3 regions of the Brevibacillus sp. FSL K6-6036 genome follow, and region 2 is predicted to be linked to each of the others. Evidence: riboswitches for the same ligand, from Rfam matches in the RefSeq annotation. Region 2 holds a riboswitch; each other region holds the start of a gene.
What was found. Region 2 has a riboswitch for cyclic di-AMP ahead of NST37_RS19465 (betaine/proline/choline family ABC transporter ATP-binding protein). Riboswitches for the same ligand answer to the same signal wherever they lie in the genome.

Region 1 (9,623 bases), 1.2 Mb from region 2:
TGAGCTCTTGCGCGAAAAAGGCTACGATGCCACCTCGCTCGAAGGCGGGCTGACTGCCTGGAAACAATATCACGAGAATGGCGGAAACGAACCAAAGCAACCAGCGGACTAGACTGTCTCGCTGGTTGTTTTTCTTGACGGCGGCTGCCAATCTGTTTGGTTCGGAGGCATCTTGCTCAGAGAGGACCTTTCCTCCCAAACTCTTATCCCTTGATAAAGTGGCCCGGACCAAGCGGCATGCCTAACAGGTACCATAGCGCAAACAGGAGCAGCCAAAAAATCCCGAAGAATAACGAATACGGCAGAAGGATTGAGATCAAGGTTCCCATTTGCAGATTTTTCTGATATTTGTTGGCAAAAGTAAGCAAGATCGCAAAATACGGCAGCATAGGTGTGATCGGATTGGTGATCGAATCACCGATGCGGTAGGCAGCCTGGGTGAAAGCGGGACTGTACCCCAGCAGCAGAAACATGGGGACAAAGACCGGCGCGAGAATTGCCCATTTCGCTGTCGCGCTTGCAATGAGGAGATTGATAAGAGCGACGAACAGAATAAACAGGATCAGCAGCGGAAGGCCTGTCAAGCCGATGTTTTGCAGAAAAGCAGCTCCCTCGATCGCAATAATCGGACCGAGATTGCTCCAGTTGAAATACGCGATCATTTGCGAGGCGACAAATGCCAGAACGATGTAATAGCCCATTCCGGACATCGTCTTTCCCAAATGTTCGGCCACATCTCTGTCCGAGCGAATCACACCGGCTCCAATACCGTAGGCGACAGCGGGAATCCCGAACAAAAAGAGCAAAATGGGAACGAGCGACTTCATAAATGGAGAGACAATCAGCGAGTCGGTATCAGGGTCGCGAAGCAGCGAACCGCTCGGTATGGTGACGGCTGACAGGATGACCACGCAGACGAACAAAGCAATACCGGCCCAGCGCAATCCTCGTTTTTCCTCCGGTGTCACCTGTGCTTCCACAGCATTTTGTTGAGCTTGTGGTGTATAGCTTCCCAGCCTTGGCTCCACAATCCTGACAGTGATCCATACGGTCAAAGGAACGAGCATCAAAGTGGAAGCCACCATAAAATAGAAGTTCATCGCAGGGCTGGACATATAGCTCGCATCGATCATTTGAGCCCCTGTCTGCGTAAAGCTTGCCAACGTCACATCCAATACGGAAACAACCAGATTGGCACTGAAGCCGCCGGCTACAGCAGCGTATGCGGCAGCAAGCCCTGCGATCGGATGCCGGCCGAGCATGGTGAAAATCATCGCAGCGATCGGTGGCATAACGATGAAGGCCGCGTCTCCGGCGGCGTGTCCCAACATGCTGACAAGGACGATAATCGGCAAAATCAACGAACGCGGGGAGGCCAGTACAGTCCTTCTCATCGCTGCGCCGATCAAGCCGGTTGATTCTGCCAATCCGACGCCAAGCATGACCGACAGAACCAAGCCGAGCGGCGGGAATGAGGTGAAGTTGTTGACCATCTCGGTCAGAATGCGGACGATCCCCTCTTTGCTAAGCAGGTTGACTGCGGCGATCCGCTCATGATTGGTGGGATTCACCGTCGACCATCCGAGTGCGGCAGCGATAGCGGAAAGGATCAAAATGGCGGCGATTATGACGAGAAACAGTGTGACTACATCCGGCAATTTATTGCCAAGCACTTCCACACGGTCAAGGAATTTCAAAAAGAATCCTTTTTTACTTGCATTCGTCTGTTGCGTAACAGGTGCCGCCATCATATTCCCCGCCCTTCCCTTTCAATTTACGAAGGCTGCTTACCCGTTTTCTCCACGTAGTTGTAGATCGTGTACTTGGAAACATCCAGCAGGTCGGCTACGTGCTGCACAGCGCCTTTGATCAAAAACAGCCCCATTTCATCGAGCAGACCGATAAAGGCAATTTTCTCCTCCTTCTGCATAAAGGGGACGGGTTTGCCGATTTTGCGGATGCATTCCTCAATGATTTGGTCCATCAACTCGGAGATAGTGGGAGCAAAGCGTTCTTCCGTTTTTTCTTCACTTGGCTCCTGCTGAAAAGAAGCCATTCCTTTGAGAATAGACTCGGCCATCACAAGGCTGGTCACGTCCAGATTGATACAGATACAACCGATAATGGCTTGATGCTCGTCCCTGATAAAAATCGTGCTGGATTTGATGATTTTGTCTTTAATCCCTTCGTGCTTGTAGTTGAGAATGAAGTCATGCCCTTGCTCGCCCTGACGGAGCAGCTTCAGACCGAGATTGGTCACCGGGCTTCCCGGGCTTCTGCCGCTTACATGGCTGTTGTGAATGGCAATGATCGAAGCCTCGGGGTTGGTCATGTCGTGCAGGGCGACTTCACAGTGGTCGCCAATCGTTCGAGCCAGGCCCTCAACTACAGGAATATAACTGGCCAAAATGGGATGCAATGAACTCATGTGTGAAACCTCATTTCCTAGCGTGTTTATGTGGGAGAATGCGGCTGCGTCTCCTGGGCAAATCGTCAACGAGGCCTGCTTGTTTACCGGTGGTGTACGCAAAGCTTACCCCCTTTATACACCTGCCTTACTCGCTTGAGAGAAAGCAGGTTTTCCACCGGATTTCCCTCCACAAGCAGCAGGTCTGCCCATTTTCCTGCCTCAATGGAACCCGTTCTGTCCTCCAGCTTCATGCATGCAGCTGCCTGCAGCGTCGCGGCCCGAATCGTCTCAATCGCTGGCATTCCTTCCTCGTGCATGAGCTGCAATTCATCCGCCAAATACCCTGGGATGTTAAAAGGGGTACCGGCGTCTGTGCCTGCAGCAATCTTCACTCCGTGCCGAAGCGCTTTGCGGAAGCTTTCCCGATGGATCTGGACAAACGGCTCTGCCTTGCGGACAAACTCCTCAGGCACTCCGCTCTCAGACGGCTGGCGCAGGATCAGCGTCGCAGCAATCAGGGTCGGAACCAGAAACGTTCCGTTTTCGATCATCAATTGGACGGCCTCGTCATCGAGTACCGTTCCGTGTTCGACCGTCGTAACGCCTGCACGAATGGCGTTTTTGATTCCTTCCAAACCAATCGCATGAGCTGCAGTTGTTTTTCCGGCATGAGAAGCTTCCTCGCAAGCGCAGCGCAGCTCTGCCTCTGAAAGCTGCGTGGAGCCCGGCTCTGTTCCTTTTGTTAGGACACCGCCCGTGGCCATCAGCTTCAAGAGATCTGCTCCCGCTTTCAGTTGGCTTCGGGCGGCCTTTCTCACCTCGTCAACCCCATCAGCCTCAATCGCCATTGGATGGCAGTGCCCGCCAGTCATGACGATGGGCTGGCCGGATGCGTAGACGCGCGGCCCCTCGACAAAGCCTCGCTCAACCGCATTTCGATAGGAAATATCTACATTGTATCGTGTACCCACATTCCGTACTGTCGTGATGCCAGCCTCGAGAAACTGTTTTCCTTGCTGATGAGCCCGAAACGCCGTGTCCGCTGCGGAATCCAGTCTGATTTGCCTGAAGGGATCAGGTGAAGCGTCCATGCCCAAATGCACATGGCAGTCGATCAAGCCGGGCAAAAGCGTCATTCCCGTTCCGTCGAACTCCCAGTCTGCCACTTCCGCATTGCCTGCCTCAGAGACATGCAATATTCCGGATTCGTCAAAGACAACCGTTCCTCTTTCAATCTGCCGCAAATGTACAACGTCGATTATTCTTACATTGTATATTTTTCGCCTCACGTCAGCACCACCCTGTTTATACTGGGATTTGTTGCGTGTACTTTTCGACCAGCTCAGCGAGCAGCTTCATGTTTACATTGCCGCCTGAAGCCAGCACGACTACCTTTTTTCCCTTGAGTGCAGTCCGATGGTGAATCATTGCTGCCAAAGCGGCCGCACCGGACGGCTCTACTACCATCTTGGCCCGTTCCGCAAGGCTCACCACCGTCCTTGCAATCTCTTCCTCGGAGACCAATACCATCTCGTCGACGTATCTTGTCGTGTGTGCATACGTGATCTTTCCCGGCTTTTTGGCCATCAATCCATCCGCGATCGTATCCACCTTTTCCACTTCAAACGGGCAGCCGTGCCGAAGCGATTCATACATCGCCATGGCCCCCTCGCTATTCACGCCGATCACGCGCACGGCCGGCTTTGTCTCCTTCAAAGCAGCCGCCACGCCCGATATCAACCCTCCCCCGCTGACCGGAACGATGACCACGTCAACGTCGGGAAGCTCTTCCAAAATCTCCAGGCCGATCGTGCCTTGCCCTGCGATAATATGCATGTCTTCAAACGGATGGATCAGTACAAGACCTTCGCTTTGGTGAAGCTCCAGCGCTTTTTCATACATGGTAATGGAGGTGCTCCCTCCATCTACTACTTTGGCGCCGTAATGAAGGATCGCATTTTGCTTGCTCGGTACAGGATTGGTCGGCATGACCACTGTAGCTGCAATCCCTTGGATCTGGGCAGCGTAGGCAGTGCCTGCGCCGTGATTGCCTGCAGAAAAGGCCACGACACCCCGTCTTTTTTCCTCGTCTGTCAGGCTCACGATCTTGTTGTACGCGCCGCGGATTTTGAACGCCCCTGTCTTTTGCAGATTCTCGCATTTTACGTAGATGGTATTGCCTGACCATTCGCTGAAAGTGCGCGAATACTGCATAGGTGTCGGCAAGATGACACCCGCGAGATTGGCCCTGGCTTGCCTGATTTGCTCCAATGTAACGAACATGCGTTTATCTCTCCTCTTCCCTGATTTCTACGACCATTTCAATCTCCACAGGCAGATTCATGGGCAGAACGGATGTGCCCAAGGCAGAGCGGGCATGCTTCCCCCTGTCGCCAAAAACGTTCACCAGCAGATCGGAAGCCCCGTTCATAACCTGGGGCTGGTCGTAAAAATCGTCTGCGCTGCTCACCAGTCCGAGTACTTTCACAATCCGCTCAATCTTATCAAGATTGCCAATCTCCGCTTTGATCATGCTGAGCAGGTTGAGGACAGTAATCTGTGCCGCCTCATATCCTTGTTCTACAGTAAGCTCCCTGCCCAGCCTGCCCGTATAGAGCGGTTTCCCATCGACAAAGCAGCCGGCTCCTGAGGTAAAAACCAGGCAGCCCGAACGCACGCAGGATACGTAGGTTGCCAAAGGCGGTTGGTTCGGGGGCAGACTTACCCCCAGCTCTTCAAGTCTCTTTTCCACAAATGACAAAAGTACCACCACGCTTTTCTGAAAATTCTAATCAACACTCGATATTCTCATTCTATCACGATCCCGGAATAAAATGATACAATTTTTTTGATATCGACAAATTTTTTAGAAAAAAATCAACAACATGCACCCGTCCGCTGAATCCTCCAGCCGCCTGTCATGGAAATCATGCCACAAATACACGGCGGTATTTCCTTTTCTGAACAAGCGTCAACAAGGTCTGCCATTATTTACAGGTTCCATTCTCTCAAGTCTATTTGTTATCCTAGTTAAGCCAAACAAACAAGCCGAAACTTCCAAAGAAGTGGAAGTGCGGGGGACTTCTTTTTGTAGAGTTAGCCACTCTGCATTGGGGTGAATCACGCTTGTGAAGGGTTGTATCCTCAGCCCGAACCCGACAACTAACCTCGTAGGCGAAGAAAAGGAGACGATGAGAACATGAAACCATTCGGCAAGTCTATCATCGCTATTGCTTTGGGATTGGCTGTTACTTCGATGTCCACTTCAGCATTTGCTGCCACATGCCCGGTAAAAAATGTTGTTAATCAAGGGCAATGGCTCCCATATTTCATGAATTCCCAACCTTCGCAACAATCCCAACCATCGAACCAATGGAACCAATGGAACTGGGCATTTCCATCCAACTCTATGCAATGGGTAGAGCTTCCGATGCAACAGCCGGTACAAAAACCGGTTCAGCAGCCGGTACAAAAGCCAGTTCAACAACCGGCTAAAGCTCCGGCAAGCAACACTGTCAACGCTTCCTCCCAGTTTGCTCGCGAAGTGGCAAATCTGGTAAACCAAGAGCGTGCAAAAGCTGGTCTGGCTCCGCTTGCTTACGATGCTGCATTGGAAAAGGTAGCATTGGCAAAAGCGGCTGACATGGATCAAAACAACTACTTTGATCACAACAGCCCTACCTACGGTTCTCCATTTGACATGATGAAGCGCTTTGGCGTATCGTACATGACTGCCGGCGAAAACATCGCCATGGGTCAGCGCAGCGCTGAAGAAGTGATGCAGCAATGGATGAACAGTGACGGTCACCGCAAAAACATCATGAACCCGAATTTCACGAAAATCGGCGTAGGCTACCAAAATGGTTACTGGGTACAAGAATTTACCGGATAACCTTGATGGCTGCAGAGAAGAACCGAGTTGCTCAACAGAGTGACTCGGTTTTTTCGGTTTTTTCCCTGCTTGCAAAAAAAGCCCACCTGAAGCTGGTGGGCATGGTATCGATCTAGGCTTTTGTGATCAAAGGAGAAAATGGCGACACCCGGATCAGAGGCTCATTAACGAGCGCACCAGCCGCCGTCGATGACCATTTCAAGGCCGCTCACAAACGAAGACTCGTCCGAAGCGAGATAAAGTGCACCATAAGCGATATCCTCGGGTTTGCCGAGACGAGGCAGCGGCGTTTGCGCCTGAAAAATGCCCCGAACCTCTGGAGCCGTGATCATTTGCGTCATTGGTGTTTCGATAATGCCCGGGTGAATGGAGTTCACGCGGACGGAATCCTTCGCGCATTCGACAGCTGCTGCTTTCGTAAGAGCTCTCAACGCCCCTTTGGAAGCGGTGTAACCATTCGTAAAGTTCAGAGCAACTAGTCCTGCGGTAGACGAAATGTTGATGATGGAACCGCTTCCAGCCTTTTTCATCTCAGGGTAAACCAGCGTCATTCCCAGCACGCAGCCGGTCAGGTTTACATCCATCACCTTGTTCCAGTTTTCCATCGTAAATTGCTCAATCGTAGCATCTGTACTGATACCCGCATTGTTTACCAGGACGTGAATGTTGCCAAATGCCTCCAGACCTTGTGCGATGACGTTTTTCCATTCGTCCTCGGAAACGACGTTGTGTTTGACCCCGATGGCTTCCCCGCCGTCCGCCTTGATTTCATTCACCACTTCTTGCAGCTTGTCTTCGGACATGTCCGTCGCGATTACTTTCGCGCCTTCCTGGGCAAACAGACGAGCTGTTTGTGCCCCCATACCGCTTGCCGCACCTGTAATGATGGCGACTTTTCCTGTTAGACGACCCATAGTCGTATCCTCCCGCTTTTTCATTTCTGAAAAAGAAATTCAAAAAAATTTTAAACAACTAGTTGTTTTATCGACACTGTGTCGTAAATAATTATATCAATGCCCTTCTTATATGGGCAAACAACACAAAACGCCGAAGTGACGATAAATCAACAGAAGATCAACGTTGTGTGGATCACATAGAAAAAGTTCAACAAGGATGGGAAGAATGTCGATGAAACCGAAGAAGATTGATCCGCGGGTCAGGAGGACACGCCAGCTCCTTCAGGACGCGTTTACCTCGCTCATACAGGAAAAAGGGTATGAGGCCATCACCGTACAGGACATTACCGAGCGTGCCACTTTGAATAGGGCCACCTTTTACCTCCACTATCGAGACAAACAGGATTTGATGTGGCAAAGCACAGAAGAAGTCCTCTCGGAGCTGGTGGACAGTCTGCGCGAAACGACCAAACATGCGAAAAAAGCAGACTTGCACGTAGATCAACCGCACCCCGTGTTCGTCTGCCTGTTTGAACAGATTGCACGCCATGCGACCTTTTACAAGGTAATGCTGTCCCATCACCAGGCACCACTCGCTGCTCGCCTGATCGAAGTCATCACCGATTACATCTCCCAAGGCCTGGACGAATTCCAGCCCGATGACACCAAGCTCACGGCACAGCGAGAGATTATTGTCCGCTATACCGCCTCTGCCTTTTTAGGAGTCATCATGTGGTGGCTGGAGGGCGGCATGAGCTATTCTCCCCGCTTCATGGCGCTGCAATTGATGAGGCTTGCGATCAAGGGGCCGTATGAGCTGTCTCCGTTTGCGTGAGCCCTTTCGGGGCGGGAAATAGCAAAAAGCCGGAACGGTACCACTCCGGCTTTTCACATTCAAGAGGTACTCGTCAAAGCGTTCTCTTCGCTTCGACGCTCTTAGCTCTCTGTGGAACAGCAGTCACACTTCTGCTCCTCTAGCAAAGGTACCTCTTTTTCATGCATTGTCTGTTTGGTCGGGTATGCCCCCACCTGCTGCAACTCTACACTGACATCTTTGTCATTGTTTTGTTGTTGGTCCATGGGAAGCCTCCTCACTGAGTGCGACCTGTGCCTAGTATACGCACCCGGGATGTGAAGCTATTCGTTCTTCAGGGATTCGTTCAGCCTTTTGCCCGGTTTGCCTGAAGGATGTGCTCCAGGTCTTTCAGGGCTGCAGCTGCGGCTGCCACCGGGTCGGATTTTCCTCCCACCACCAACAGCTCCCCCATTGTGTCCGTTTCCAGACGAATCGCTTTGGTCGTCCCGCGGACTTGGGCGAACGGGTGAGTCTCGGACAATAGCTGCACGTCCACAGCGGCCTGGAGAGTGTCGTCGACTTTGCGCAGACTGCCTACCAGCTTGGGGACAAGACCGTCTGCTTTCCACTTCTGCACTAGCTCCGGTGTGATGCCTTGGATGCCCTTCCGTGCCACATCCGACAGGCGAATGCCTGCATGAAAAGCTGCATTGGCCATAATTGTCAGCTTGCAGGCCGTGTCCCAGCCTTCGAGATCAAAGCGCGGATCAGGCTCGGCAATCCCCATCTGCTGGGCGCGGATAATCGCCTCCTCCATGGAGATGCCTTCTTCCATCATTGCACTCAGCACAAAATTGGCTGTTCCGGTAAATATTCCTTCGATCAGCGCCACTTCACAACCGGCCAAATTGTACTGGAGCAAATCAACCGTCGGCAAAGCTGCAGCCGTTGCTCCGCTTACTTTGAGCATGGCCCCATGTCGTCTGGCCGCCTCATGGAGCCCCTGGTAATCTGCTATCAGCGCCCCTTTGGAGATCGCGATGACATGCTTGCCGCGGGACAGGGCGGTTCTCATGTAGGAGAGGGCCATGCCGCCAGTGACAATATCAGAAGGACCCGCTTCGATCAGGATGTCAAATGGACATGCTGCCAGGAAGTCGGCTCCCGTTTTCTTTTTATCTCCCATACTTTTCTCTGCGGAAAACGCCTGGACTTGTTCGAGTGCCAGTCCTTCATCCGCGTAGCAGCCAGCGGTCGAACGCATGACGCCGACAAGCCTGACATCGGCATCGTAGACCATCCGGTATCTTTCCTTGCGCTCGTGAAGCAATCTTGCGACTTGTCTGCCTACCGAGCCAAATCCAGAGATGACCACGTCGTATCGTTTCATTGCGAGTTCCTCCTTGCTGTGTACCGTACTAGATTCGCTGTCTGCGGCCAAATTAACGCGGCAAACGACGCCGATGAGCGAGGATGGGATTGGCGTCTGCCGGCTTCAGCTTTTTGCCTTTCCGGCCATCGTACAGCTCATTTACATAGTCGATATAGAGGATGCCATGCAAATGGTCGATTTCATGCTGCACGCACCGAGCCAAAAATCCTTCTGCCTCCAGTACGACCTCTTCTCCC
Region 2 (9,623 bases):
CTATCATCGATCAGGAAACAGGGAAGACGAACAACTCTACCTATGCAAACATCGAGTGGGGTTTATGTTGGGGATTGTATATGGAAACGTTCCGGAGCTGAACAGAAGCTGACGTGTGTGATTTCTTGCAAGTCACCCGATATGGATTTACGGACTAACGAAAAAATCGATTTACGAAAGAGCTATGAACACTCCCTCCAGCGAGAGATGAGCTTCCTCTAACCTTGCGTTTGGACGTATGTCGGCCTAATGCCCCTGCCGTCTGCGTATTCCTATGACAACTGCCTTCGCCCGTGTGAGGATGGCCGAGAAATGGCAGCTTTGCCGCTTCGAATCACAGTGATCGATTCAACAGAGATCAACAAGTCGATTCCTCCTTCTTTGAGAATGTATGTTCCGGTTTTGATTATACCATAATCGCGGACAAAAAATGACATTTATCCCATCGCTTGGGCAATATCCTGTCTATTCAACCCGATAACAGTCTATACAGTTTACAGTTTATTGGAAAAACCCCTTTGAAACGGTTACGAATGAAGTGCGCTTTCGCCTCATACAAAAAAATAGCCGGCTTCACACGCAATGTGGTGAAAACCGGCTTACTCAAAACCTTTTTGCTCCGGGTCTACTTCATTTTATTCTGCCAGGAGAACAGCTCCCGGCTACCCATCTCTAACCAACACTATATCTAGCCAATGCCGACTTCCTCATTTTAAGGAATCAGCCCCTGCTCCTTCAGCCAAGCTTCCGCAACATCCCGCGACTTCTTCTTGTCTACATCCACCTGCGCGTTGAGCACCGCCATTTGCTTGTCGTCAATCTTCCCGGCGAGCTTGCTCAGCACTTCCTTGATCTGCGGATGCTTCTGCAGCGTTTCCTGACGGACGAGCGGCGCGGCAAAGTACGGCGGGAAGAAATGCTTGTCGTCCTCCAAAATGACCAAATCGTGCTTCACGAGCTGACCGTCTGTCGAGAAGGCATCGATGATATCGACGTTCCCTTCGCTGATTGCTTTATATTTAAGACCGGCGTCCATTGATTTCGTACCTTTGAATTTCAGGCCGTATGATTTTTCCAGGCCTTTCAAGCCGTCCGAGCGCTCGAGAAACTCCTGTTCGGTTCCGAACGTGAGCTGTTGCGCATGCGGGATCAGATCAGAGATTGTCTTCAGCTTATATTTATCGGCCGTCTCTTTTGTCACCGCCAGGGCATAGGTGTTGTTAAACCCGATCGGCTCCAGCCATTCCATTTTGTATTTCTCTGCAAAATCTGCCTTTACCTTGTCGTACACCTCTTGAGGGTCCTTCATCGCTTCCTGTCCCATGATGTTGACCAGACCCGTTCCCGTATACTCTACATACAGGTCTGCACTGCCGCCTTTGACGGCGTTAAAAGCTACATCGGTCCCGCCTAAAAACGGCTTTGTCTCGACTTTTAAGTCCGTATTTTTCTCCAGCATGATACCTACGAGATTCGTCAATATATCTTGTTCCGTGAAATTTTTCCCCACCACAGTCACCTGATCAGACGCTTTTGTACCGGTCAGAACCGAGCAGCCCGTCACAGCCATCATCGACAATGCCAACACGCCCATTCCAACTTTCCTCAGCCATCCTGCTCTCACAAGATCCTCCCCTTTCATCATTAACCGTTTATTTGAAAAACCCCAAAAAGCCTGATGTGTTCAAGTCTTCAAAAATCAGCTTTTTGGATAAAGCGGCCTAACGCGAGTGGCGAATGCGCAATCCTTTTGGCGTCACTCGCCAATCTACCCAGGCCAGAATCAGGTCAAACAAGACCGCCAGCAGCGCAGCCGGCACCGCACCTGCCAGGATGATGCCCGTGTCCACCATGGCAATCCCGCGAAGGATCAGGTCGCCCAAGCCGCCTGCCCCGATAAACGCCGCGAGCGTCGCCACTCCGATCGTCATGACCGTAGCCGTGCGAATCCCGGCAAATATGACGGGGCGGGCCAGTGGAAGCTCTACGATCCGCAGCATCTGGCCTTTGGTCATCCCCATGCCGCGCCCTGCTTCCAGCAGCGAGGAATCGACGTCCAAAATGCCGGTGTACGTATTGCGGACGATGGGCAGAAGCGCGTAAATGACCATCGCGATGACAGCCGGGATCGGTCCGATGCCAAACAGCGGAATCATAAATCCGAGCAGCGCCAGACTGGGAATCGTCTGGAAGACCGAGATCACGGCCAGCACCGGACCGGCAAGCTTCCGGTACCGGGTCAGCAGAATGCCTGTCGGCACCGCAACTACAATCGCCCAGAACAACGCGACGACAGACAGAACGATATGCTCCCAGCTCGCCTGCACAATATCCGGCCAGCGGTCTGCCATTACGGAAATCACTTCACTCATTGCGCCACGCTCCTCTCCTGATCCAAGTATGGCCGTGCAAGCACATCGACCAGACTGGCCCTTGTCAACAAGCCTGCCAACGTCCCGTCTTGGCGGACGACCGGCACGTACCCGTACGGCGCTTCCTGCACGAAGCCGATGGCATCCGCGAGCGGGGTGTCGGGTGAAAGCGTCATGGTGTCTGTCCGCATCACATCGCGGATGGCCAGCGATTCATCCGGGTACCGCTTGTGAATATCCGCCGTATCCGCCATGCCCAAGTACTTCCCATGCTTGTCGACAACGATCAGCCCGGTTACCCGCTTGCGGTGCATGATCTGTACAGCCTCCGCCAGCCCTCGGCCCGGGGAGACGGTAACCGGCTGCGTGACCATGACATCCTGGACAAGCTGCCCGAGGTGGGACTGCAGCCGTTTTTCCCCGATGAACTCCCGGACAAAATCATTGGCCGGATGGCGCAAAATGTGATCGGGCGTCCCCTGCTGGATCACATTCCCGTTTTGCATGACCACGATCTGGTCGGCGATTTTCAACGCTTCATCCATGTCGTGGGTGACAAAAACGACTGTTTTGTTCAGCTCCTGGTTCAGCCGGATCAGCTCATCCTGCAGCTGCTCCCGGGTAACCGGATCGAGTGCCGAAAAAGGCTCATCCATCAGAATGATCGGCGGATCGCTCATCAGCGCCCGGGCTACCCCTACCCGCTGCTGCTGGCCTCCGGAGAGCTCGGACGGGTATCTGTCCCGGTACCGGTCGGGGGCCAGGCCGACCATATGGAGCAGGCGATCGACCTTTTTGTGATCAATCGACCCTTTTCCCCCCTGAAGCCGTGGCACCAGCGAAATATTTTCCGCGATTGTCAGGTGGGGAAACAGGCCGACCTGCTGAATCACATAGCCGATGCTCCGCCTCAGCGCGACCGGATCGACCTCCGCCGAATTCCTTCCGCCGACGGTAATCGTCCCCGATGTTGGCGAAATCAACCGGTTGATCATCTTCATCGTCGTGGTCTTGCCGCAGCCGGATGGCCCGACCAGCACTGTGATGCTCCCCTCGGGAATCTCCAGATTGAGATTCGGGATCACAGTCGTCGAGCCGTACGATTTGCGCACGCGTTCAAAGACAACCGCATTTGCCATTCGCATCCCCTCTTTTCGCTGTATTTTTGAAAATAAAAAGACCCCGCCAATGCAGGGTCTGTACCTGTAAAAATACAAAAAGACCCTGCAAAAGCATAGGGTCAAAAAACCGAATTGTTTTCCACGTCGGAATGATCTGACACGGAATGCTTGTTTTGACCCATCTTGAGGCTGACGAGGTTAGCTGACGGACTCGGGAAAGATGGTTCCCTACGGCAGATATGCTGCCGATTCGCCCCGGAAAAAGTGGTTCCCCCGCTTTCCGATTATGCAAATCGGAAATTAAGCTTATGGCTATTATGCATGAACTCGATCATCAAGTCAAATTCGCCTTCCCGGATATGAGGTCCGAATGTCATAGGTCATTGGTAACAAAAGTAATTATTTGTGAAAATTTGTAGGTATTTGTCTAACTTATTGCGAATCTATCTAAATATTCCATATTTTTTCTTGCAAGGAGGACTTCTATATGACCAAGCAGTGGAAACAGGCGTGGCAAGCAGCGCTGTTGGCTCTTGTCTTCTTCTTCTCTCCCGCCCAGCATTCAACGGCATCGGCTGAGAGTCTAGATTACAGCTCCAGCGTGCAAAACGGCAAGCTGGTCGTTTCTGCTTCCCTGAAAAATCCAGGCGATGGACGCAGCATCGGGGTCATCGCCGTCGGCTATGACGCCAATGGAAAAGCGATTGAAACCAAAGGAGCAGACGTATTCATCCCTCGCGGCCAGACTGGGAAATACCAGATCGTCATGGATCGAGGCGCCCAAATTGCCAAGGTCGAGGTGATCCCGGCTGATCTGTCCAATCCGACAGGCAAATTGAGCAGCTCCGCCTATAGTCTTGTAAATGGAAAAATGGTGGTGACCGCCGTTGTGGAGAATGGCGGTGACGGCCGGAATATCGGGGTCATCGCGATCGGATACGACGCAAACGGAAAAGCGATCGAGACAAAAGGCCTCGACACCTTCATCCCCCGCAACGAAGTGGGCAACTACCAGATTCTGCTGGACCAGGGGGCAAAAATTGCAAACGTCAACGTCCTTCTCGCCGACTTATCCAACCCGACCGGCAAGCTGAGCAGTGAAGCCTTTTTGCAGGTAAACGGAAAAACGCTGGTGACAGCTGTCGTGGAAAATGGCGGAGATGGCCGAAACATCGGGGTTTTTGCTGTCGGCTATGATGCCAAAGGAAAAGCTGTAGAAACCAAAGGTCAGGACTCGTTCATCCCCCGCAACGAAGTGGGCAGCTACCAAATCATGCTCGATCATGGAGCCGCCATTTCCGGGGTCAAGGTATATCTCGCCGACTTATCCAATCCAACCGGCAAATTAAGCAGTTCCGCCTATACCCAAGTGAATGGAAAAATGGTGGTGACCGCCGTCGTGGAGAATGGTGGTGACGGCAGGAGCATCGGCGTTTTCGCGGTAGGCTATGACGCCAAAGGAAAGCCCGTAGAAACGGCAGGACAAGATACGTTTATCCCGCGCAATGAGGTTGGCAACTACAATATCGTGCTGAATCAAGGAGCCAAAATCGCCTCGGCAAAGGTGTTCCTCGCTGATCTGTCCAATCCTGCAGCCAAGCTGAGCAGCAGTGCCTTTACCCCGGTCAATGGCACCATGCTGGTCACGGCTGTGGCAGAAAACGGCGGAGACGGGAAGAACATCGGCGTGACGGCTGTCGGATACGATGCGAAAGGAAAAGCGATTGCCTCCAAAAGCGCAAAGACCTTTATCCCGCGCAATGAGGTAGGGAACTACCAGCTTTCCTTGCCAAACGCAGGAAAAATCGTCAACGTCAAGGTCACCCTCACCACTCCTTAACTCGCGTATTTTTGGCGAACGAGCAACCATATCTGAAAAAGGTGCCTCTTTGGTCTGCCTTGGACCTTGAGGCACCTTCTTTTTTTGCCGCTGCCTGTTTGGGGACGTATCGCGATTCCATCTGCTTTCGAACATTCGAACATCTGCTTTCGGATTTGGCGACACTTCCTTTACGCCGCCAGAAGGGCAATCTTTCGCAATCGTGTCTTTGCATGATCAAACCGGCGCAAAGCAAGGGATGTCAGTTCGTCAAAAGAACTCCTGCCTCAGCTTTAACCGAGCGGAAAATGGCAGGAGACAAAGTGCCCTGCAGTGCCTTCGGTCAGTGTCGGCGCAGTCTGTCTGCACACATCCTGCACATACGGACATCTGGTGTGAAAATGGCAGCCGGACGGAGGATTGGCCGGATTCGGCAGATCGCCCTGCAGGACAATCCGTTCCTTTCGCTGCGTCGGATCAGGAATCGGGACAGCCGACAGAAGCGCTTCCGTGTAGGGGTGGCGCGGGTTTGCAAACAGCTCGTCGCGCTCTGCCAGCTCCACGATTTTGCCCAGGTACATGACCGCGATCCGGTCGCTGATATGCTTGACGGCAGGCAAGCCGTGGGCGATGAAAATGTAGGTCAGCTTTAGCTCCTTTTGCAGCTTCTTGAGCAGGTTCAGCACCTGCGACTGGATCGACACGTCGAGCGCCGATACCGGCTCGTCGCAGACGATCAGGCTCGGATTCAAGGCGAGGGCGCGCGCGATACCGATCCGCTGTCTCTGCCCGCCGCTGAATTCATGCGGGTGGCGGCTCATATGGTGGGCATCCAGCCCGACAAGGCGCAGCAGCTCCACAACCTTTTCCTTCAGCTCGCTTCCTTTGTGGGTGCCGTGTACGCGCAGCGGCTCGGCCACGATTTCTTCCACCCGCATCCGCGGATTGAGCGAGGAATACGGGTCCTGAAAAATCATTTGCAGGTGCTGCCGCAAAGTGCGGACCTCGGCTTTGCCGAGAGTGGACAGATTTTTTCCCTCAAACCAAATCTCCCCTTCGGTCGGCTCCAGCAGCTGCAAAATCATCTGGCCGGTGGTCGACTTGCCGCAGCCGGATTCTCCGACGATTCCCAGCGTTTCTCCGCGGTACACGGTAAAGTCGACGCCATCTACGGCCCGTACGTAGCCTGTCTCTTTGGAAAACATGCCTTTCTTGAAGGGAAAATGCTTTTTTAACCCTTTAACCACCAACAGCGGTTCTTTCGTCTGGTCCATTGCTATGTGCCTCCTTTACGCGTAGAAGCAGCGTGCCAGATGGTTCAGGGCCACCTCTTGAAGCTGCGGCTTGTTTTGCTTGCACTCTTCTGTGGCGGCAGGGCAGCGCGGGTGAAACGCACAGCCGCCCGGCATGTCGAGCGGATTCGGTACCGAGCCGGGGATCGAGTCCAGCTCCTCCCGATTTTCGTCCAGCTTCGGCAGCGAACCGAGCAGCCCTTTTGTATACGGATGCTTCGGCTCCGCAAAAAGGGAAAAGACGTCAGCCTGCTCCACCACTTCTCCCGCGTACATCACCACGACCCGGTCCGCCATCTCGGCTACGACACCGAGATCGTGCGTAATCAGAATGACTCCGGTTTGAAACTCCTTGTTCAGCTTTTTCAGCAGCTCGAGAATTTGTGCCTGGATCGTCACGTCCAAGGCGGTCGTCGGCTCGTCCGCGATCAGCAGGGCCGGATTGCAGGCCAGCGCCATGGCGATCATGACGCGCTGCCGCATACCCCCTGAAATCTGATGGGGAAAGGAATCGACGATCTTTTCCGCATTGGGGATGCCGACATGCTCCAGCATTTCGACGCTGTGTGCCCGGGCTTCCTTTTTGTCCATCTGTCTGTGCTGGCGAAATACCTCTCCGAGCTGGTTCCCGATTGTAAACACGGGATTGAGCGAGGTCATCGGCTCCTGGAAGATCATCGACAGCTTGTTGCCGCGCAGCTTGCGAAGCTCTTTTTTGCTTAAAGCGAGCAGGTTTTGGCCCTCCAGCCAGATTTCTCCGCCCACCACTTCGCCAGGCGGGGCGACCAATCCCATGATCGAGAGGGAGGTAACGCTTTTGCCGCAGCCCGATTCGCCGACGATGGCAAGTGTCTCGCCCTTGGCTACGGAAAACGAGACGCCGTTTACGGAGGGAACGACGCCGTCCTCAGTTTTGAAATGCGTCCGCAAATGTTTCACTTCCAGCAAGTTTGCTTCCATATCGAGTCTCCCCTCCTTACTTCGCTCTAGCCTTCATGCGAGGGTCCAGAATGTCGCGCAGCCAGTCTCCGAGAAACATAATGCCCAAAACCGTGATCGTAATCGCTACACCGGGGAAGGTCGCCACCCACCAGCTCGTAGCGAGGTACTGCCTGCCGTCGCTCAGCATGCCGCCCCAGGAGACAGTTGGCGGCTGAATCCCCAAGCCGAGAAAGCTGAGTGAGGCCTCCGCGATGATCGTCGTGGCTACGCTCAACGTAGAGACGACGATAAAGGAGGAAATAACGTTGGGCAAAATGTGTGTAAAAATGATTCGCCCGTCGCTTGCGCCGACAGTGCGGGCGGCTCTGACGAAGTCGCGTTCCTTGACGCTGAGCACTTCACCGCGGATGATGCGGGCGTACTTGACCCAGTTGGTAAAGCCGAGGACGAGGATCAGGGTCGTCAGACTGGGCCCGAGGACGGTCAAAATCACCAGCATGAACAAAATATTCGGAATGGCGAGAAACGAATCGACCGTCCGCATGATGAGATTATCCACGATCCCGCCGAAGTAGCCGGAGACGAGTCCCAGTACGACCCCGATCGCGCCCGCTACGGCGACGGCACACACCCCGACCATCAGGGAAACCTGCGAGCCGTAGATGATGCGGCTGAGCACATCGCGCCCCAGATTGTCGGTTCCGAGCGGATTTGCCGGCGAGCCTCCCTCCATCCACATGGGAGGCTTGAGGCGCTGCGCTGCCTGGGTTTTGGCCGGATCATGAGGAGCGATCGCACTGGCGAAGACGGCCATAAATACGACGACGATGACGATCAAAAGTCCGATTGTTCCTGTTTTGCTTTTCAACAGCATGCGGGCCAAACGGCGGAGCTGCCCCGGCTTTTTGACCGCCTGGCCGACGCTGCCTGCTTGTGCTGTTTGCGATTCCAGGGGAAGAGACATACGGCTCACCTCCGTTTAGTTGTACTTGATGCGCGGGTCCAACACGCGGTATAAAATGTCTGCCAGGATGTTGCTGACGATGACCAAAAAGGCGACGACAAAAACAGCGGCCTGGACGATGGCCATATCGCGGGTATTCACTGCCTGAATGATTAGCTGTCCCATTCCCGGCCAGGAAAAGATCGTCTCCGTAATCAGCGTGCCGCCGATCAGGGTAGAGGTTTGCAAAGCCATGATGGTCACTACGGGGATAAGCGAATTTCGCAGGGCGTGCTTGTACACGACAATGGTTTCGATCAGCCCCTTGCTTCTCGCTGTGCGAATGTAGTCCTGCCCCAAAATTTCCAGCATGCTGGAACGAATCAGGCGGGTCATCTCCGCAGCAATTCCCGTCCCGAGTGTAAAGGCAGGCAGGATCAAATGGTCCCATGAACCCCTTCCCGATACCGGCAAGGTCTTCCACTCGACGGCGAACAACAGGATCAGCATGATTCCCAGCCAAAAATGCGGCATTGCCTTGCCCAATACGGAAGCGCCTGAAACGAAAATGTCCAAAAAGGAATTTCGCTTGGTCGCGGACAGAATGCCCAGCGGAATCGAGATCACCGTGGCGACGATCATGGCTGCAATTGCCAGTTCAAAGGTTGCCGGCAGACGCTCCAAAACAATCGGCAGGGCGGGCATGTCATAGCGGAAAGATGTGCCGAAGTCCCCCTGCAGCATGTTGCCGAGAAAGCGGAAATACTGGATGTGCATCGGCTGATCCAACCCCAGCGCAGCGATCAGGATTTCCCGATCCTCGTCCGTCGCCGTATCGGACAGCATCAGAGACACCGGGTCTCCGGTAACGTACACCAGCACGAAGACGATGATCGAGATCAGAAAAAGCACGGGAACAATCTGCAGAATCGACTTCAACAAATACTGTCTCACGGTGTCACCTCCCGAAACATTTGCGAGTTGCTAAACAGGTTCATCAAGCTATCGGTCATGGAACAGGAAGGGGCCTCGCCAGTGGAGACCCCATTCGCTGCACCTTTTTCTTATTTCAGTGTAATTTCATCGACGAACAGCATTTCGTCCAAACGCGGTTCAAAGTTGATGCGGTCGCTC
Region 3 (9,623 bases), 2.3 Mb from region 2:
AACTGCATGCCGTCCTTGCGAAAAGATCGTGAAGTAACTGTTTACAAGCAGAAAAACAGGCAGTATCATTTTGTTAACGCACTTTATTTTTAAGTTGACAAAATGGAGGCTATCATGAGAAACGAACGATTGAAATGGCTGGTGCTTTCTGCCATCTTTGCCGCTGTAACGGCTGTCTTTTCGCAAATTACGATTCCGCTGCCGCTTATTCCGATTACGGGTCAGACGCTGGCTGTCGGCTTTACCGCGACGATTCTGGGGAGCAGGTGGGGGACCGTAGCGATTCTCATCTACGTCCTGCTGGGTGCAGTAGGCCTTCCTGTATTCTCAGGTGCTAGCGGTGGACCACAGGTATTGGTGGACAAAACCGGCGGTTACATTTTTGGCTTTATTTTTACGGCTTTTGCCACTGGTCTCATTCTCGAAAAAACGCGTTTTACCTTTACATGGGCTCTGGTCGCCAATATTGTCGGCATGATTATTACGCTCATCTTCGGGTCGGTCCAGCTCAAGTACGTTCTGGACATTCCGTGGGACAAGGCTTTTGCCGGAGGAGCCGTACCATTCCTGCTGGTAGGTGTCGTCAAAGCCGTCCTGGCTGCCTGGATCGGCATCAAGGTGCGCGAGCGGCTCGTATCCTCAAATCTGCTTCAGGCACACAGCAGACCGCTATCCTGAAACAATCCAAATCGCTCGCCGAGTTCGGGCGATTTTTTTTATTGCCCGAATCCTTGTATCCACATTTTGATGGTTTACGGCAGTTCAGTCCATTGTCCGTGTCCTCGGTGGTTGCGAGACCTCCTCCGACAGCAACATCGACAGTCATTTCTCTCAGACATGGCACTCATGGTATAAACGGCCAGACTGGTTGGATACTACAAACAGTATTGGGAAAAACACGACTGAGAATGGGGGAATGATCGTGAATATAACCACCATACCTGGCCCAAAAGGACTGCCGATCTCGGGCAACCTGCTCGCCTTTCGCCGGGACCCGCTCCGCTTCCTGCGCGAAGCTGCGAAAGAACACGGCGATGTGGCCCACTTTCGCTTTGGCCCCTCGCGGCATGTGTATTTGATCAGCAATCCGGACATGATCAAGGAAATTCTGGTGAGCAAGCAGGCCCATTTTCGCAAAGGAAAAGGCTTGCAGGTCGCCCGGGCGGTCGTCGGTGACGGCATCCTCACCAGCGAAGGACAGAAGCACATACGCCAGCGCAGGCTGATGCAGCCGGCATTCCACCGCGAGCGGATCGCGACCTACGGCGAGTCCATGGTCCAGCAGGCGATAAGCTTGATGGATGACTGGAAAGCAGGAGATGTACGCGATGTGCATGAAGACATGATGAAAGTGACGCTGGCGATTATCACAGAGACGATGTTTGGCAAAGGTCTCAAGGAAGGCGCCGACCAGATCGCCAGGGCCATCGATGTGGGCCTGAAATACGTCTCGACGAAAGCGTCGTCCTTCATCGACATTCCGCTCACCGTTCCGACCTCAAGCAACCGGCAGTTCCGCGAGTCAGCCGAGCTGCTCGACAAGACGATTTACAACATCATCGAAGAGCGCCGCCGTGAAGGAGATCAGGGGCGCACTGACCTATTGGCGATGCTGCTGGCGGCAAGAGATGAGGATGACGGCAAAGGAATGACGGATGAGCAGGTAAGAGACGAAGTCATGACCATCTTTGTCGCAGGCCATGAGACGACAGCCAACACGATGTCCTGGATCTGGTATCTGCTGGCGACCAACCCTGAGGCGGAAAAAAAGCTCTGGGCCGAGCTGGACGCGGTGTTGGGAGGACGGCTGCCCACGGTAGAGGATATTCCGAATCTGAAGTATGTAAACCAGATTATCAGCGAAACGCTGCGCTTGTACCCGGCGGCTTGGACGATCAACCGGGAAGTCGCCGAAGAAGTGGAGATCGGGGGGCATACGTACAAGCCCGGAGATACGCTCATGATGAGCCAGTACGTCATGCACAGAAGCGAGAAGTACTACGACAGGCCGGAGGATTTCATCCCGGAACGGTTTGAGGGGGACTTGCTGAAGCGTATCCCGCAATACGCCTACTTTCCGTTTGGCGGAGGTCCGCGCATCTGTATCGGGAACAACTTTGCCCTGATGGAAGCCGCGCTGCTGCTCGCTACGTTCGCACAGAAGTATCGCTTTCAGCTCGCCGACCCGGGCAAGCCCGTGGAAGCGGAGCCGCTTGTCACCCTTCGCCCGAAAGGCGGTCTGATGATGAGGCTGGAGGCGCGGTCGCAATAACGAAAGGGCACAGAAAAAGACACGGACCATTGACGGTTCGTGTCTTTTTGCATAAAAAAAAGGCATCTGCCCACCATTTTTGCAATTTCCGCTAAGGTGTTAGATACCGAACTGGGGTTATTTATCACTGAAAGCAACATGCTATACAAGATAATCTACCAGACAATTATAAAGGATATATTAACTGAGAATAAATCTATATAAATTAAGATTGGAAAAAGGGGATCGTAAAGGAAAAAGAGCTCCCCCTCCCCAGCTCGCTGCTGACGGAAATCGAACCGCCGTGACGCTGGACGATGCTTTGGCAGATCGTCAGGCCCAGGCCGGTTCCGCCATTGTTGCGATTGCGCGATTTTTCCGCGCGGTAAAACTTGGTGAAGATTTTGGTCAAATCCTCCTGCGAGATGCCTTCACCCTTGTCGATCACGGAAAAGAGCACATGCCCCTCCCGCTGGTCGCAGGTGAGCAGGATCGATCCGTTCGGCTTGTTGTAGTAAATGGCGTTGTTTAACAGATTTTCCAGTACGCGGCGGAGCTTGGTCTCGTCCGCCTCGATGTACAGATCATTGGAGATGCGCAGCTTCCACTGGAGTGTTAGTCCCGATTCCTTGATCTTGACCAGGTAGTCCTCAATGATTCCTTTTGCAAAGCTCTTGACGTGGATGCGGCTCAGGTTCAGCTTCAGCTCCGTACTTTGCTGGGTAAAGTCCTGCAGTTCGTCGAGCAGCTTGTCGAGATCGTCCGTCTTCTGTTCGATCTTTTTCATCTGCTTCTTGATCCGTTCCAGATCGGTTACCCGCCCTGAGGCGATGTAGGAGGCGTATCCTTTGATCGTTGTCAGCGGTGTCCGGAAATCGTGAGCGATCGCGGAAATCAGCTCGGATTGACGCTCTTCGGAAAACCGGAGCTGATCGACCATGTCGGAGAAGTAGCGAAACAGACGGCCAAATTCGTCTTCTGAATGGTACGTAAACGAAACCAGCCGTTTTCCTTCGCGAATTTCCTGCGTTACGCGGGACAGCTCGTTTACCGGCCGGTGAATCCAGCGGACGAAGAAGCCGAGCAGGACAAGTCCGACCAGGGCAATGCTCCCGTAGATGTACCAGAGCATCATGCTGACCCCTTTTGTTGCCATAATATCGGAGTCATCTGTGTAGAAGTAGATGATGGTTTCGCCTTTTTTCGGCGGTTCGTGTTGAAAATGGTATTCCGCCACAACCTTCAGATCGGTATTTTCCTTTTTTATTTTCCTCGGCGGATTTTTCAAATTGTATGCCTGGGATGTCTTGATGAAGATCGTGTTGCCGTTGGCGTCCTTAACTAACATTTTGTATACCAAATCCTCCGGCAACTGCTTTTCCAACTCGCTGCGGTCTGTCGGGTCCTTGAAATTGCTGGCGCTGAGCAGCTGATTGACGCGAACCTTTTCAGCCGTTTCCTTTTCATAGCGATATTGATTGTGGCGATCCGTTTTCAGTTGAACGACAATAATATCCTCGAAGACAAACTTGAAAACGAACAGGTTCAGCGCAATCAGTGCGAAGAACGAGAGGAACAGCTTGTTGCGGATGCTCATCTACACCTTCTCCCCGATGAAAACGTAACCCGTCCCCCACTGCGTTTTGATGTACTGCCGCTCCCGTTCCAGCTTTTCCCGCAAATTTTTGATATGAACCGTCACAGTATTGAGGGAGCCGTAGCCGTATCCCCATACCCGGTCGTAAATTTGTTCGCGGGTAAACACAATGCCGGCATTTTCGGCCAGAAAGGTGAGCAACTGAAATTCTTTGGTGGAAAGGTCAATTTTTTCTTCATTTACATACACCGAGTACGTTTCCTTGTGGATTTCCAGTCCTTTAAATTTCAAAACGGTAATGGAGGAGCCGGATGGGTCCTTTTCGCTGTGCTCTTCGGTATGCTTGCGAATCCGCTCGTACCTTCTCAGATGCGCCCGGATGCGGGCGAGCAGCTCTTCCGTGTCGAATGGCTTCGTGATATAGTCATCGGCGCCGATTTCAAAACCGACGACTTTGTCGACCGCTTTTCCTTTCGCACTGAGAAACAGGATCGGCAGGTCCGATTCGCGGCGAATTTGCGAGCACAGCTCATAGCCGCTCATATTCGGCATCATGATGTCCAAAAGAATCAAATTGGGCTTCAAGCCTTGCTTCAACAAAGTAAGGGCATGCTCCCCGCTCTCTGAAGAAGTGACCTCATACCCTTCGTTTTCCAAAATATCTTCAAGAAGCTCTATGATTTCCTGATTGTCGTCTACAAGCAAAATATGGTCTTTCACAGGTACTCCCCCAGTAACCTCAAATCTCCTGAATATTTGTATTCTCTCCTATCATAACACGGTTTGACTGGTGAAGGACAAAGAAACCAAACGTTACCAGCGTGTTCCGGCAGGAAAAAGGACATATAATGAAGAATAGCGGGTGTTACTTCCTATTGACACCAGGTGCTAAATTTCGTCAGAAAAAGCCAGAGACCTAACGTCCCTGGCTTTCATTTTTGTGCTTGCACTTACTTGCTAGGCTGCGCTTCCGGCTGTTGTTCCGGCTGTGGCACTGTATGTGTCTCAACTGGTGTCTCAGCTGCAGCTGCTGCCTGCTGCCCAGGCTGTTGCTCTGGTTGAGCTGCCTCGGGCGCTTTCGCTTGTTGTTCTGGTTGTGCTTCAGGCAAGGAAGCCGCTTGTACCGCTTTCTTGGCTGGAGGAGTGTCGGTGGCTTTCGCCTGGAGTGCCGGAGCAGCGATTCGCTTGGCTCCTACATAGCGTTTGCTCCAGTAGTAGGGGTCGCTCAATTTGGTATTGACGACGCCTCTGCCAGATTCCGAGTGCACAAACGTGTCATTGCCGATGTAGATTCCTACGTGGGAAATGCTTCTTCCATTCGTCTTGAAGAAGACGAGGTCGCCGGGCTGCAAATCTTTGCGGCTAACCGGTTGGCCGACTTGATACTGAGAAGAAGAATTGTGAGGCAAATCTACACCTAGCGCATCAAACACATAGCGTGTAAAACCGGAGCAGTCAAAGCCTTTTTTCGTGGTTCCGGAAGACTTGTAAGGGACACCGTACAGATCATTGACGACAGTCATCAGGGGGGTTCCCTCCTGAGCATGCGCCGCACCGGTACCCATTGCAAGCAATCCGGCAATAAGCAAAGAAACTACTGTCTTGCGCAAAAGATACTGCTCCTCTCCTGAGCCTACGAGGTTAGCTGAAGGGTTCGGTCGAAAGGAATGCCCTAGACTGCGAGAGCGCAGCCATTCACCCCAAAGATAGTGGGTCCCCCGTTTCCGCATAGCGGAACTCGGCTATTTTTCGATATTTTTTTACACGCACCTCCACACAATTCAACACTTGTCCCACTTTTCCTTTTTCTACCCTTGTTTGTTCACGATTTCGTCACAATATTTTGTCATAAGCTGTAACGTTTCGTCAGTACCGTGCAAACGACATTTTTCTTCTATATGTAATGGAAACCATGTGTCGGACTTTTCTTCTCCATGACGGCTCGCCCTGCGCCGGAAAAGGGCTGAATCCAATCAAGAGGGATCCTTGTCCGATTGGGGGACGACACTTTATCCGTCCAGGGACGGAGGCAAAAACCAACCGCTCGCCCGTTATGTCGAACACTCGCCCCGTCTAGAATAAAGGCATAAGGTTGACACACCAACAAATAGTCGATTGGAGGGAAGCATTTCATGAGTGAGCGGTCTGGCAAGGTGCTCCTTGGACTCGCATTGCTGCTGACCGGAGGGTTTGTCTTATTGGACCAACTCGGTATCGATGGCGGCGATTTCCTCGGTGTGCTGATCCCCGGGCTGATCATGTTATACGGAGCCCGTAAAGTGATTGGCAGCTCCGGTTCCCGCTTCTGGGGGATACTGGTCTTTCTGTTCGGGCTGTTAATGTTGATCGGCAAGCTGCATTTACTGTTCAATGTCGTACTGGCTATCGGAGTGATTTACCTCGGGTACCGCTTTATCCGCCGCAGTGACAAGACGCATGATTCCATGCCGACAGCATGGGAGCGGCAGTGGGCACGGCAGGTATTGAAAGAGGATGCTCTGGACGGCTGGGAGCACAGAATGGCCAAGAAGCAACAACCTTGATATCGATGACAAGTGATGAAACAAACCTGAAAAGTGCAAGGTACATGACAATCAAATTTCTTGTGATATGATAAGGAGGACTAAAAAATGGGTATTTTTAAACGACTGCGTGACTTGACGGTGGCTTCTGTGAATGACGCTTTGGATTCGATGGAAGATCCGGTGGTTATGCTCAATCAGTACATGCGTGACATGGAAGTGGAGATCGGACAAGTGGAAGTGGCAGTAGCGAAGCAAGTGGCCCTGGAGAAGAAATTCCACCAGCAATGGGAAGAGGCAGTGGCGCTTGCGGAAAAACGCGATCGTCAGGTGAAGCTGGCGCTGACCGAAGGAGAAGACCTGCTCGCGCGCCGGGCTTTGGCCGACAAGAAGCAATACGAGCTGCGTGCCCAGGAATACGAAGCCCTTTATCTGACAGCATCGGAAGCCGCTCAGCAAATGCGCGAGAAGCTGGCCGAGCTGAAAGAAGAATTTTATAAAATGAGAGCGAAAAAATTCACTCTGATGGCAAGAGCGCAAGTAGCGAAAACGCAAAAGCAAGTGAACCATGCAATTGTCGGCATGGGCAATCAATCTGCCGGCAAAGGCTTTTCCCGGATGGAAGAAAAAGTGCTGCGGATGGAAGCGGAAGCCAATCTGAGCGGCCAGTGGCGCCAGACCAGCGCTGGTTTGGAGCAATCTCTCGAGTCCCTTGAAAAGAATGATCTGGATGAGGAGCTGGCCCAAATCAAAGCGTCTTTGCAAAGCAAAAAGGATGCCGAGCCTGCGAAAGTTCAGGAGTAACGACAGGAATCAGGCATCTCGTGTAGAATAGGAAGTGGCAACCAGGCAGCCTGTCCAAGCAGGCTGCTTTTCCCCTAGGAGGTTCTATCCTTGGCAGACTTTATGGTCTTTTTACGTCGATTTTTTGCGGAGCCAGGACGTGTAGGAAGCATCATTCCCAGCTCTCGTTTTTTATGCGAAAAGATGCTGTGCAGCGTGGACTGGAATCAGTCTGACGTGATTATAGAACTGGGGCCTGGAACAGGCGCCTTTACGGAAAGCATTCTAAAGAAAAAAAGGCTCGATACCAAATACATTTTGGTGGAGAGAGATCCGTTGTTTCGGGAAATGCTGACTCGCCGATTTCCCGGCATCACGATGTGGGATGAGGCACTGAAGCTGCAAGAGTACATGAGTAAGGCCGGGATTGGCAAGGCTGATGCCATTATCTCCGGACTTCCGTTTGCCAACTTTCCCGCGGAATTGCGGACGGGGATCTTGGATGAAGTCCAGTCTGCCCTTGCTCCGGGTGGCCTGTTCATCACGTTTCAATACTCCCTCCAACTGAAAGCTGAGCTGCAGACGCGCTTTCAGCGGGTAGAAACCACATTTACGCCGTTGAATATTCCGCCTGCGTTTATTTATACTTGCCGTGACGGAAGTGTAGGAAATTAGCCGACATGGGGCGTAAGAGAGGAGACCTTTGTGAAATTGTCCCGCTTACAAAAAATGACGGTCGGTGTCTTGATCATTTTGACAGGAATTGGCCTTTTTCTTGACAGCTTGCATATAATCACGTTTGGCCTCTTTGATTTGTGGCCGATGGTTCTCGTGTATTTCGGCGTACAGATGTGGGGAAATCACAAGCGTGTTCGGGGAGGCCTGCTGGCCGGGCTCGGCATCATGATTGCTTTGGACATGTGGCTTCATATCGGCATGGATGATCTGTTCCAGCTTGTAATCCCGCTTTTGTTCATTTACTTTGGATTTCGGCTGATCCGTGGGCGTTCGGCTGACAAAGGAATCCGGCCGACAATACCGGAGGCTGCCGAAGCAGCCGATGCTGATCCGAATTTTGCTTCAGCGGAAGATACGGCAACAGGCAAACAATCAGGGCATTGGAGACAGAAAGCGGGATACCGCAATCCATTTGGAACGGAAAGAAGCAGATGGACTGCTTCATCCGCGGGCCCTGGCAGCATTTTGTCGCCCAAAGATTCCCGCAGTTCGCTGATCGGTGATTTTCACTTGACATCCGGCCGCTTTGAGCTAAGCCAGTTGCATATCTGGCACGGAGTCGGGAATGTTGTCATAGATCTGTCCCGGGCGATGCTGATGGATGATGAAGCGTTTCTGATAGTCGACGGTTGGGTGGGGGACGTCACTATTTACGTTCCGGTAGATATGCCAGTAGCCGTATCTGCGGAGGTGCGCATCGGCGATCTGGAAGTGTTTGGCCATAGGCAGGGGGGCATCAATCGCAGCGTGATGATCCGCTCCGAACAGTACGAACAGGAAGCGCAAAAAATCCATGTACAGATTTCGCTGCTCGTCGGCGATGTTAAAGTCAAGTACATCTAGGGGGTACTGACAAATGCGACGACAGCGGTTGGCAAGTATCCAATGGCAGTACGTGCGCTACGGTTTGCTGCTGGCCGTAGGAGCGGTTACCGCCTCCTTTTTGTGCAGTTTGATTCTGTATTTCGTGGTGGCCGGGGACCCGGACGTCACGAGATGGCTTGCGACCTACCTGCATCTCTATTTGCCGGAGAAGCTGGATTGGAAAACACAACTGGCCTCGTTTGCATTCGCGATCCTGACAGCAAGTGTCGTCGGGTTGGTCGGAGGCTACATTTTCGGGAATTTGCTGAAAAAGAGACTGCAGGTGCTTTGGGAGGCAGCCACCAGCCTGGGGCGCGGCATATTGTCTTCGCGCGTCCCTGAGCTGGGCGAGGACGAGATCGGTGAACTGGGCTGGCAGCTGAACCGTCTGGCGGCCCAGTGGGAAGAACAGGTCGCTTCCCTGCAACGGCTGTCCAATCACAACGCCGCTTTGGCGGAACAATTGAAGCATACAGCGGTCACCGAAGAGCGGCAGCGACTGGCCCGCGAGCTGCACGACGCGGTCAGCCAGCAGTTGTTTGCCATCGCGATGACCACTGCAGCCTTAAAAAGACTGATCGAAAAAAATCCGCAGCGAGCTGCCCAGCAGATCGAGCTGGTGGAAGAAATGGCCGCGGCTGCGCAGGCGGAGATGAGGGCGCTCCTGCTGCACCTCCGCCCGGCGACTTTGCAGAACAAGGCACTGAAGGAAGCCATTGAAGATCTGCTGGAAGAGCTGACCCGCAAAAATGCGATGGAAATTAGCTGGGAGATCGAAGAAGTGGACAACCTGCCGAGCGGAATCGAGGACCATCTGTTCCGCATTTTGCAGGAATCACTCTCCAACACGCTCCGGCATGCCCGTGCC

Region 1: linked by a shared signal. The riboswitch ahead of NST37_RS13390 (CAP domain-containing protein) and the one ahead of NST37_RS19465 (betaine/proline/choline family ABC transporter ATP-binding protein) in region 2 are both predicted to bind cyclic di-AMP.
Region 3: linked by a shared signal. The riboswitch ahead of NST37_RS05210 (C40 family peptidase) and the one ahead of NST37_RS19465 (betaine/proline/choline family ABC transporter ATP-binding protein) in region 2 are both predicted to bind cyclic di-AMP.

What each region holds. Positions count from the first base shown of each region.
Region 1 covers NZ_CP150173.1:2,671,100-2,680,722, forward strand. Annotated here, with positions in the region: gene NST37_RS13360 (rhodanese-like domain-containing protein) at 1-112, shown strand, start outside; gene NST37_RS13365 (AbgT family transporter) at 204-1,748, opposite strand; gene NST37_RS13370 (PAS domain-containing protein) at 1,775-2,428, opposite strand; gene NST37_RS13375 (amidohydrolase family protein) at 2,512-3,699, opposite strand; gene ilvA (threonine ammonia-lyase) at 3,716-4,693, opposite strand; gene NST37_RS13385 (RidA family protein) at 4,698-5,171, opposite strand; cyclic di-AMP (ydaO/yuaA leader) riboswitch at 5,447-5,602, shown strand; gene NST37_RS13390 (CAP domain-containing protein) at 5,610-6,302, shown strand; gene NST37_RS13395 (glucose 1-dehydrogenase) at 6,467-7,216, opposite strand; gene NST37_RS13400 (TetR/AcrR family transcriptional regulator) at 7,431-8,033, shown strand; gene NST37_RS13405 (hypothetical protein) at 8,135-8,278, opposite strand; gene NST37_RS13410 (homoserine dehydrogenase) at 8,359-9,384, opposite strand; gene def (peptide deformylase) at 9,437-9,623, opposite strand, start outside.
Region 2 covers NZ_CP150173.1:3,910,414-3,920,036, forward strand. Annotated here, with positions in the region: gene NST37_RS19455 (glycine betaine ABC transporter substrate-binding protein) at 713-1,624, opposite strand; gene NST37_RS19460 (ABC transporter permease) at 1,722-2,372, opposite strand; gene NST37_RS19465 (betaine/proline/choline family ABC transporter ATP-binding protein) at 2,369-3,511, opposite strand; cyclic di-AMP (ydaO/yuaA leader) riboswitch at 3,667-3,810, opposite strand; gene NST37_RS19470 (hypothetical protein) at 3,981-5,333, shown strand; gene NST37_RS19475 (dipeptide ABC transporter ATP-binding protein) at 5,606-6,586, opposite strand; gene NST37_RS19480 (ABC transporter ATP-binding protein) at 6,602-7,564, opposite strand; gene NST37_RS19485 (ABC transporter permease) at 7,581-8,510, opposite strand; gene NST37_RS19490 (ABC transporter permease) at 8,526-9,443, opposite strand; gene NST37_RS19495 (ABC transporter substrate-binding protein) at 9,554-9,623, opposite strand, start outside.
Region 3 covers NZ_CP150173.1:1,002,663-1,012,285, forward strand. Annotated here, with positions in the region: gene NST37_RS05185 (hypothetical protein) at 1-32, shown strand, start outside; gene NST37_RS05190 (biotin transporter BioY) at 115-678, shown strand; gene NST37_RS05195 (cytochrome P450) at 917-2,272, shown strand; gene NST37_RS05200 (HAMP domain-containing sensor histidine kinase) at 2,478-3,848, opposite strand; gene NST37_RS05205 (response regulator transcription factor) at 3,849-4,568, opposite strand; partial or broken gene NST37_RS05210 (C40 family peptidase) at 4,931-5,458, opposite strand; cyclic di-AMP (ydaO/yuaA leader) riboswitch at 5,464-5,602, opposite strand; gene NST37_RS05215 (membrane protein) at 5,981-6,391, shown strand; gene NST37_RS05220 (PspA/IM30 family protein) at 6,479-7,174, shown strand; gene NST37_RS05225 (rRNA adenine N-6-methyltransferase family protein) at 7,265-7,828, shown strand; gene liaF (cell wall-active antibiotics response protein LiaF) at 7,859-8,734, shown strand; gene NST37_RS05235 (sensor histidine kinase) at 8,748-9,623, shown strand, end outside.